Regions from separate parts of the Glutamicibacter sp. 363 genome, predicted to be linked through region 2. Evidence: riboswitches for the same ligand, from Rfam matches in the RefSeq annotation. Region 2 holds a riboswitch; each other region holds the start of a gene.
What was found. Region 2 has a riboswitch for S-adenosylmethionine ahead of ACT3UA_RS04790 (O-acetylhomoserine aminocarboxypropyltransferase/cysteine synthase family protein). Riboswitches for the same ligand answer to the same signal wherever they lie in the genome.
Positions count from the first base shown of each region.

Region 1: another riboswitch for S-adenosylmethionine. It lies ahead of ACT3UA_RS17820 (acyl-CoA dehydrogenase family protein); the one in region 2 lies ahead of ACT3UA_RS04790 (O-acetylhomoserine aminocarboxypropyltransferase/cysteine synthase family protein).
Region 3: another riboswitch for S-adenosylmethionine. It lies ahead of ACT3UA_RS15025 (ABC transporter ATP-binding protein); the one in region 2 lies ahead of ACT3UA_RS04790 (O-acetylhomoserine aminocarboxypropyltransferase/cysteine synthase family protein).

Region 1 covers NZ_JBQSYR010000043.1:9,817-13,103, reverse strand. The annotation lists gene ACT3UA_RS17825 (GntP family permease) at 1-954, shown strand, start outside; SAM riboswitch class I at 1,434-1,524, shown strand; gene ACT3UA_RS17820 (acyl-CoA dehydrogenase family protein) at 1,579-2,805, shown strand; gene ACT3UA_RS17815 (acyl-CoA dehydrogenase family protein) at 2,839-3,287, shown strand, end outside.
Region 2 covers NZ_JBQSYR010000005.1:133,640-136,926, forward strand. The annotation lists gene ACT3UA_RS04785 (LysR family transcriptional regulator) at 1-875, shown strand, start outside; SAM riboswitch class I at 1,114-1,204, shown strand; gene ACT3UA_RS04790 (O-acetylhomoserine aminocarboxypropyltransferase/cysteine synthase family protein) at 1,325-2,635, shown strand; gene ACT3UA_RS04795 (cystathionine gamma-synthase) at 2,632-3,287, shown strand, end outside.
Region 3 covers NZ_JBQSYR010000026.1:30,134-33,420, forward strand. The annotation lists gene ACT3UA_RS15020 (aliphatic sulfonate ABC transporter substrate-binding protein) at 1-387, opposite strand, end outside; gene ACT3UA_RS15025 (ABC transporter ATP-binding protein) at 450-1,262, opposite strand; SAM riboswitch class I at 1,268-1,375, opposite strand; SAM riboswitch class I at 1,641-1,740, shown strand; gene ACT3UA_RS15030 (acyl-CoA dehydrogenase) at 1,757-3,091, shown strand; gene ACT3UA_RS15035 (LLM class flavin-dependent oxidoreductase) at 3,156-3,287, shown strand, end outside.

The sequences.
Region 1 (3,287 bases), on a different contig from region 2:
ACGCTGGCCACCTCCATTGCCTTGATGACCGGCCTGTATGCCACCCACACCATGGTCCCGCCGACCCCAGGACCGCTGGCAGCCGCCGAGTCCATCGGCATCGCCGACAACCTCGGATTGATCATCGCCATCGGCCTGCCGGTGGCAGTGGTCTCGGCCATGGCCGGGCTGTTCTATGCCAGCCGCTTCAACAAGTCCACGTGGACTCCGCTGCCATCCGAGGATGAGAACGACATCTCCGAGCTCGATTACGAGCAGCTGCGTGCAAGCTTCGGCAAGCTGCCAAGCCCTGGCTTGGCCTTCCTGCCGATCCTCGTTCCGCTGGTCTTGATCTGCGCGGCATCGATTGCCAAGCTTCCATCGCATCCCTTCGGCGAAGGCGCCGCACTGGAAGCACTGTCCTTCATCGGCACCCCGGTGATCGCGCTGATCTTCGGTTTGCTCGCCGCGACCTTGCTGCTGAACGGCAATAAGAAGCTTGCCGACTTCAACGAGCAGATGCACGAAGCCGTGCGCACCGCGGCGCCCATCCTGCTGATTACCGGTGCCGGCGCAGCCTTTGGTGCTGTGCTGGCAGCCTCGGAGCTGACCACGATCCTCTCCGATTCGCTCAGCGGCTTGGGTCTCGGACTGGCTGTGCCATTCCTGATCGCCGCGGCATTGAAGTCGGCGCAGGGCTCATCCACCGTGTCGATGGTGACCACCTCGGCGCTGGTCGCCCCGATGCTCGGATCCCTCGGTCTGGACTCCGAACTGGGCATGGTGCTCAGTGTCCTGGCAGTTGGCGCCGGCGCGATGGTCGTCTCGCATGCCAACGATTCCTACTTCTGGGTGGTCTCCCAGCTCAGCCGCATCCCGGTGATCACGGCCTACAAGACCTTGAGCGTGGCCACCGCCATCCAGGGCACCGCCGCATTTGCTACCGTCTGGATCCTCGGGGCATTCCTGCTCTAGTAAATCCAAGAAGCCTGCATAAACCAATAACCGCGCCATCAGTGGATGGCGCGGTTATTGGTTTAACTGGCGGGATGGCCGCAATAGGCAAGGCTGCAACTTCGAGCACAGCCCAGCTTTCCCCATTGACTTGCTGGCAAGGATTACGGGCATGGGAACAATGACCGGCAATCCGGCCATCTGGGATGCCTGATCGCTGGATCCATGATCCACCCCCGCATTCGCTGACGCTTATCGCTGTCGGCTAATTGAGAAACCGAGATCCCCCTGACAGGTGCCCGGTCGATTGATGCTGGATCCGGATATCAAGCTCTCCGATCGCCGATGACGTAACCTCCAGAAGTATGACGGCGTCCCAGCGCCTTCGGGGCGGTCCAAGTCCGCCGGAAATCTCGCTTTGTGACGACTTCTGACCGACTATTCCGTCGGATGACGTGCTCCTTCCATCCGCTCATGCCGCGGTGTTTCACTCGAAGTACCAACCATCCAGAGCGGCTGAGAGACCTGGCTCGACGACGCCGCAGCAAGCCTGCATTCGGCAGCTAGTGCTAACGCCAGGTTCGATGGATCAGCAGAAAGCAACTTTCTGCTTCCTTCGGAGCAAGACTCTAAGGGAGAACGAAAATGACCGTACTGAGCACGCAACTGCCCCGCGTTCCCTACACCGGGAGCGCAGACGAGGCCGAGCTCGCCCACTGGCGCGAGATCGCCGGCCAGGTCGCGGCCACACTGGCCGCCGATGCGCTGGAGCGCGACCGCAAAAACGAGCAGCCCTTCGCCGAGGTGCAGCTGCTGCGCGAAGCCGGTCTGCTGAACCTGCTGGTTCCGGCCGAATTCGGGGGAGCCGGAGCGCATTGGGCCACCGCCTTTGAAACCATCCGCATCCTGGCCGCGGCCGACGGGTCCATCTCCCAGCTGCTGGCCTACCACTACATCAACCAGTCCGGCATCGCCTTCTACGCTCCGGCCGAAACCCAGGCCGAGTGGTGGCAGCGCACCGTGGCCGGCGGCTGGCTCTGGGGCGATTCGGTGAATCCGGTGGACCCGCAGCTGACGCTCACCGCGGAGGGCGATGGCTACCGCTTGAACGGAGCCAAGCGTTTCTCCACCGGCTCCGGAGTCGGCGAGGTGATCGTCGTGAACGCCGAAGTCGCCAGCGGAGCGCGCCACGGCGAAGTGCTGGCCTTTGTCCTCCCGCGCGACCGGGAAGGGCTGGAAATCGTTGATGACTGGGATTACCTGGGCCAGCGCTTGAGTGCCTCGAACTCGCTGAAGTACCACAACGTGCGCATCGAGGCCGCCGATCTGCTCGGGGCGGTAACCGACGAGCCGGTGTCCACCCTGCTCACCCCCGGGATCCAGCTGGCCTTCGCGAACTTCTACCTGGGCATTGCCGAGGGCGCGTTGGCCCGCGGCAAGCAGATCCTGCTGGGCCGCAAGAACGCCTGGTTCCTCTCGGCGGCGGTGACCTACTCGCAGGACGTCGTCTTCCAGCGCACCGTGGGCGAGCTGAAGGCGCGCACCGCCGCGGTGGCCGCCCTGACCGAGAAGCTCGGCCGCAAGTTCGATGCGCTGCTGGCCAAGGCCGGGAATGTCACCCAGCCTGAACGCGCAGCGCTGGCGGTGGAAATCGCCGAAGCCAAGGTGGTCTCCACCGAGATCGGCGTGGAGGTCGCCAACCGCATCTTCGAGGTCACCGGTTCCTCCTCGACGCACAATGATGTGGGCCTGGATCTGTTCTGGCGCAATGTGCGCACCCACTCGCTGCATGACCCGGTGGACTACAAGAAGATCGAGGTCGGCGCGTACTTCCTGCGCGGGGAAACCCAGCCGCTCTCGCTCTACACCTAAACCTCACCCCCACCCACGGATTGGACCGAACTGATGACTGCACTTGCCATCTCGCGCAATCGCCTTGCCCAACTCAAGGAACGCTTCGCCCCGCACTTTGCAAAGATCGCCGACGGCGCCGCCGAACGCGACCGGAGCGGAGAACTGCCGCACCAGCAGGTGGCCGAGCTGGCCGCCGCTGGCTTCGGCGCATTGCGCGTCCCGATCTCCCACGGCGGGGCAGGGGCCACCCTGGCCGAGCTCTTCGAATTGCTCGTGGAGTTGGCCGCCGCGGACTCCAGCATCGCTCAGGCCTTGCGCGCGCACTTCGCCTTCGTCGAGGACCGCCTGGTCGCCGCTCCGGGGCCGGGCCGCGACAAATGGCTGGCCCGCTTCGCCGCGGGGGAGCTGGTGGGGAACTCCTGGACCGAGATCGGCACCGTGAAGGTCGGCGAGGTGATCACCAAGGTCACCCCGGATGGCGCAGGAGGGTTCCTGGTCAA
Region 2 (3,287 bases):
GGTCGATCTCCGCGGCGGCTGACCTAATTTACGTCGCACAGCCGAGCATGTCGGCGGCGATGAAGGAGCTCGAAGCCCGCGTGGGACGCACCTTGCTGGTCCGCTCGGCCAGGGGAGTGACGCTCACCGCCGAGGGAGCAGAATTCCTTGGTTATGCCCGGCAGGTTCTGGAGCAGGTGGAGCTGCTTGAGCATCGCTACCTCGGGCGTCCCTCGGTCCGTCGCCTGCTCGGCGTCTCCACGCAGCACTATTCCTTCTCGGTGGATGCGTTTGTCAGGATGGTTCAGGCCAGCGGGGCCGAGGAATATCAATTCTCGCTGCGCGAGACCCGCACCGAACAGATCATCGAGGACGTGCGCACCCTGCGCAGCGACATCGGCATCCTCTATCGCAACGACTTCAACCGGAAGGTCATCGACAAGCTGCTGCGCGAGTCCCGGCTCGTATTCCACCCCCTGTTCCTCGCCGATCCGCACATCTTCATTTCGCGCAGCAACCCGCTGGCCTCCCGGGCGCGGGTGACGCTCGAGGAACTCGAAGACCTGCCGCGCTTGACCTTCGACCAGGGTGCGAACAACTCGTTCTACTTCGCCGAGGAAGTGCTCTCCACCAGCTCCAGCAAGCGCGAAATCCAGGTTTCGGACCGCGCGACGATTTTCAACCTGATGATCGGCCTGGGCGGGTACACCATCTCCACGGGCATCATCAGCGACGAGCTGGACCCGTCCATCGTCGCCATCCCGCTGGATGTCGATGAGCGCATCGAGATCGGCTGGATCGACCATGCAGCGATTCCGCTGACCGAGCAAGCGCGGCGCTATCTGGACGAGGTGCGCTCGGTCGTCTCAAGCTTCGGAGTTGAGCTCCTGGACTGAATCCCCGGGCCCCAAGACGTAACACCGTGTCATTTGGCGGACCGCCGGCGACATAATAGTTGCGCAAAACCCTGGCTCTTCAAGGATTCTGGCGGTTGCCGCGCGTCACAAAGGGACTGCGGGCCGGGCCCCATTACGGGACTGGCGCGGGATGTGAAGCCAGGTGCCCCTGTATGAAGCGCGGGTGTGGGCGTCGTTTGCGCCGCCGGATGCCGATGTCCAACCATGGAAGAACAACAACCCATCAAGAGCGACCGAGAGATCTGGCTCGTAGACGTCGCAGCAACCATCGGGAAACCGAAAGGTGCTAATGCCAGGAACGATGGAGCAGTTCCGAACGTGCCATAAGGCGCCATGCTTCGTACCGTTGTGGCCTCAGGTCGGCCGAGGGGCGGTATGTCGCCGGGTGTTCGGTGCACTCTCTCGTGGATCAGAAACGAGAAGGAGCTATGAGCCAACGCCAAGGAACCGACGCGGTCCATGCAGGGTATCGTCCGAGCGGAGATTTCCGCCCGATGCTGCCGCCACTGCACAATTGCGCAGCGTACCAGTTCGAATCGCACGCAGAAGCGATCGAAAAATTCGCGTTGCGCCAGTCCGGCTTCACCTATTCACGCACCGGCAACCCCACCGTGGCCATCCTGGAACAGCGGGTGGCCGCCCTTGAAGGCGGAGCCCAAGCGGTAGCCACCGCCTCGGGGCAGTCGGCCGTTGCGCTCTCGCTGCTTGCCCTGACCCAGGGTCCTAAGCACATCGTGGTTTCCTCCTCGCTGTACGGCGGCACCGTGGACCTGTTCACCGACACCTTTTCCGACTTCGGCATCCGGGTCAGCTTTGTCGACCAGGCCGACCCCGCAGCTTGGGCCGGGGCCATCGAAGAAGACACCCGGGCGTTCTTCCTGGAGTCCGTCTCCAACCCGCTGTGCACCGTGGCGGACCTGCCCGCTATCTCGGCGATCGGGCACGAGCACAACATTCCGGTGGTCGTCGACAATACGCTGGCCACCCCGCTGAATATTCGCCCGCTGGATTTTGGCGCCGACATTGTGGTGCACTCGGCCACCAAGGGGCTAGCCGGACACGGCTCGGTGCTCGGCGGCGTGGTCGTGGACTCGGGGAAGTTCGATTTCTCGGATTCCACCCGCTGGCCGCAAATCGCCGCCCCGCGAGTGCGGCTGAACAATGCCTCGCTGCTTGAACGCCACGGATCGGCCGCCTACGCCATGCTGGTCCGCTCCAAATTCCTGCACGACCTGGGGCCGGCCTTGGCCCCGGCCAGCGCCCAAGGCATTCTGACCGGCATCGAAACCTTGCCGGTACGTGCCGCACACGTGCAGCGCAGCGTGAGCACCCTGATCCAGGAACTTGCAGATCACCCGGGCATTGCGGCCATCCACCACCCTTCGCTGCCGGCCCACCCGAGCCACGAGCTGGCCAAAAAGCTCACGCCCAAGGGCACCGGTTGCGTGCTGGCCATCGAACTGGCCCACCCCTCGCTGGTGTCCCCGGTGATCGACGGGCTGCAGCTGATTTCCCTGGCCGCAAATGTGGGCGATACCCGCACCATGGTCGCCCACCCGGCCACCATGACGCACTGCCGGCTCTCCGCGGAGCAACTTCTCGCCGCGGGCCTGAACACCTCCACCCTGCGCATTTCGGTGGGGCTTGAAGACCCCGCCGATCTGCTCGCCGACCTCACCCAAGCGCTGGACGGCGCACTAAACCGGGCCCTGGCCCCGCAAACCCAAGGAGCATCATGAGCGGCTTCAACACCCTCGCCGTACACGCCGGCCAGCATAAAGACCCGCACACCGGAGCCGTGGTCCCACCGATCTACCAAACCAGCACGTTCATCCAGGACGGAATCAACGTCTTGCGCTCCGGGCACGAATACTCCCGCGGCTCGAACCCGACCCGCGATGGCTTCGAAGCGCAGCTCACCGCCCTGGAAGGCGGAGCCGCGGGGTTCGCCTTCGCCTCGGGCATCGCCGCCGAAGACGCACTGCTGCGTGCGGTCCTCGAACCCGGCGATCACATCGTCCTTGGCGCCGACGGCTACGGCGGCACCAACCGGCTGATCTCCAAATTGCACAGCAAATGGGGCATCACCTCTTCTGCGGTGGATATCACCAACCTGGACTCGGTGCGCGCAGCGGTGCGCCCGAACACCGCGCTGCTTTGGGTGGAGACTCCCTCCAACCCGCTGCTGGGCATCGCCGATCTTGCCGGCTGGGCGGACATCGCCCGCGAGCACGGCGCCCTGCTGGTAGTGGACAACACCTTCGCCACTCCCTACCTGCAGCGGCCTTTGGACTTCGGGGCCCACGCGGTGGTCCACTCCACCACCAAGTACATCGGGGGACACTCGGATGTGCTCGGCGGCGCGGTGATCGTCGCCGATCACCTCTTCCG
Region 3 (3,287 bases), on a different contig from region 2:
GTCCTCGTTCACCACTAGGGCGGACCATTCGGGCTGCGAATACAGCGAGATGGTCTTGATAGGTGAGCCGTTGGAGCGGGCCAGCAGTGCTGCCGAACCGGCGGTGGATCCCACATCCACGGCATCGGCGCGCAGCGCCTCGTTGGCCTTGTTCGAGCCGGCCGACTGGATCCATTCGACGCTGACCCCTTGTTCCTTAGCGGCGGCGTCCAGCCACCCCTTTTCTTTCAGGACCAGGCTCAGCGGATTGTAGGTGGCGAAGTCGATGGACAGCGTCTGGCCGTCGGCTGCGGCGTTCTCGCCCGCGCATCCGGTCAGCACCAGGGCCGAAATGCCAAGCGTTGCTACGGATAGTGCGGCGCGACGGGAAAAACGATTCGAGAGCATGGAAAATCCTTGATTTGTGCGAAGGGAAGGCCCGCGGGACCAAATGAGTGCGGTAGAAAGTGCTAGTGGTTCGTCGGATCAACGCCGAGCAGGCTCAGCAGCGCTGTGCGGTGGGCGACGAATTCGCTGCTCGTATGGCTGCGCGGGTGCGCCGCGGACAGGACTCGATCCTCGATCACAGTCGCCGAGGCCTGGCCCTCGGGTCGGCCCAGCACGACGATGCGGTCGGCGAGAGTCAGCGCCTCATCGACGTCGTGGGTCACCAGCAGCACGGTAGTCGGGAAAGACTTATGGATGGCCAGCAGCAGATCCTGCATTTTCATTCGGGTCAGCGCATCGAGCGCACCAAAGGGTTCGTCGAGAAGCAGGACGCCCGGGCGCCGGGCCAACGCGCGAGCAAGCGAAACCCGCTGAGCCATGCCCCCGGAAATTTCACGTGGGCGCAGATCTGCTGCGTGGCTCAAGCCGGTCAGCTCCAGCAGCTCGGCGATCAGCTGGCGCCCGGATTGCTTGTCGGTTCCCGGCGCAAGGCCGATGGACACGTTGTCTCGGACCGAGCGCCAAGGCAATAGCCGTGGTTCCTGGAATGCAACGGCGCACCGCTCATCTATCCCCGTCACGGCGCGGCTTCCGATGACCACCGACCCGGTGGAGGGGCGGTCCAGGCCGGAGGCCGCCCGCAAGAGAGTGGATTTGCCGCAACCGCTTGCGCCGAGAATTGCAACAATCTGGCCCGCTTCGAGGCGCAGATTCACGTCGCGAAGCACCGTGTTGCTTTCCTTCTTGGCGGTGAAAGTACGCGATAGCTCGAGGAACTCCACGTCGAGCGCCGTTGCGCTTTGGACGGTCTCGGGCAAGGCAAAGGCTGTAGTCATTTTCATCTCCATCGTTCCTGGCGGTAGCACCGGACACCGTTTGGTTTATTAACCGTGTGTGGTGGTTGCTGCGGCGTCACAGAGCCAGATCTCTTAGCCGCTCGGGATGGTTACACGACTATTACAGGCCTTCGAACGATTTCAATGCAAATCTTTCGTAACATGAAAAATATTCGATAGATGCGTCACATCATCGTGATGTTTCGATTTTTATTTCATCAATCGCGTATTTGGCCGAAAAATCGCTAAACGCTAGGTATTGCGTTCGACCTCGCTAGGCAAGTGCTGTCCTTGATGCATTTCAATCTCCATCCGCACACGACGAAATGTGACTAACCGGGTTGATGGCGATGTAAACCTCAGGCTACAAATGATTACGAACCATCCAGAGCGACCGAGAGATCTGGCTCGTCGACGTCGCAGCAACCACCCACCAAATATTGGCGCGGGACGGTGCTACAGCCAGGACCGATGGAAAGAATTGAGGACTTCCGATGTCATTTGGCGATCCCGCTGGCGACTTTAATGCGCTCAGCGACCCGTCTATTGCGGGTAGCGCGGTGGGGCTTGACGACCTTCCACAAGAACTTCCTACCCGGCAGCTGCTGAAGATCACCCCGGGCCCCGGCGCTGACGAGCAGTATGAACGGCTTGCCGGCATTTTCCGTCCGGTATTCGCGCAGATCGCCTCGGGTGCAAGAGAACGCGACCGGCAGCGGATCCTGCCATTTGAACAGGTTGGCTTGCTGAACCGCGAGCGCTTCGGTGCGCTGCGCCTGCCGGTCGCCGACGGCGGCCACGGGGCACGCTTGAGCGATGTCTTCCGGCTGCTCATCGAATTAGCCGAGGCGGACTCGCATGTGGCCCAGCTATGGCGCGCGCATATTGCCTTCGTGGAAAACGCGGTGCGCCTGGAAGATGCGCAGCTCCGCAGCAAATGGGTTGCCCGGATCAGCTCCGGGCAGATCGTGGGCAACGCCTACACCGAGGAAGGCGGCAACGCCCTCGGGTTGCTCAACACCAAGGTCACCGAGGAGGGGTCGCGCTGGCTGGTCAACGGGCGGAAGTTCTATTGCACCGGCACCATCTTCGCCGACTGGACCACCGTAGCGGTGGCGCACCCGCAACTCCCAGGGCGCCAGATCGCGGTAGTTTCCACCCAGCACAGCGGCGTGAAAATCCTCGATGACTGGGACGGTTTCGGCCAACAGCTCACCGGTACCGGCAGCACCGAATTCCACGAAGTTCCGGTGGACACCTTCATGCCGGAGGACCCCACGGATCCGGAAGCCGCGATCTTCCAACTCGTGCTCATGGCGGTACAGGCCGGAATCGGACGCGCGGCACTGAACGACCTGCGCTCCTCGGTGCAGGCGCGTACCCGCAGTTTCAGCACCGGCACCGGAGTTCCGGTGCACCGCGAACCGCAGGTATTGCAGCTCGTCGGCGAGGTCTCCGCCGAAATCTTCGCCGCGGAGTCCGTGGTCATGGGCGCGGTGCTGGAGGTCGAATCAGCCATGGCAGATGCGAACCTGAATGCCGAGGAGCGCTTTGCCGTGTGCGAACTGGCGGCCAACCGCGCCCAGACGATCGTGCAGCCGCTGGTCATCGGTGCGACCAGCAAGCTCTTCGACGCGCTGGGTGCATCCTCCACCCGCAATAGCTGCAATATGGACCGCCACTGGCGCAACGCCCGCACCATCGCGACGCACAATCCGGCGATCTACAAGGCGCGCATCGTGGGGGACTACGAGATCAACGGCGTGCAGCCCCAACGGCTGTCCGTCACCGGCACGGTAACCGGAGCAAACCGGTTCTCCGGCAGCTAGGCAACACTCTTCGAACACTGATTTTTAGACTTACCAGATTTCTTCTATGGATAGGGGCACACCAATGAGCGAGAACAAGCGCGAAATCCTTTTTAACGCCTTTGATATGAACTGCGTAGTGCACCAGTCGCCGGGCCTCTGGCGCCACCCGGATGACAAGGCGTCGACCTACAACACCCTGGGCTACTGGACCCAC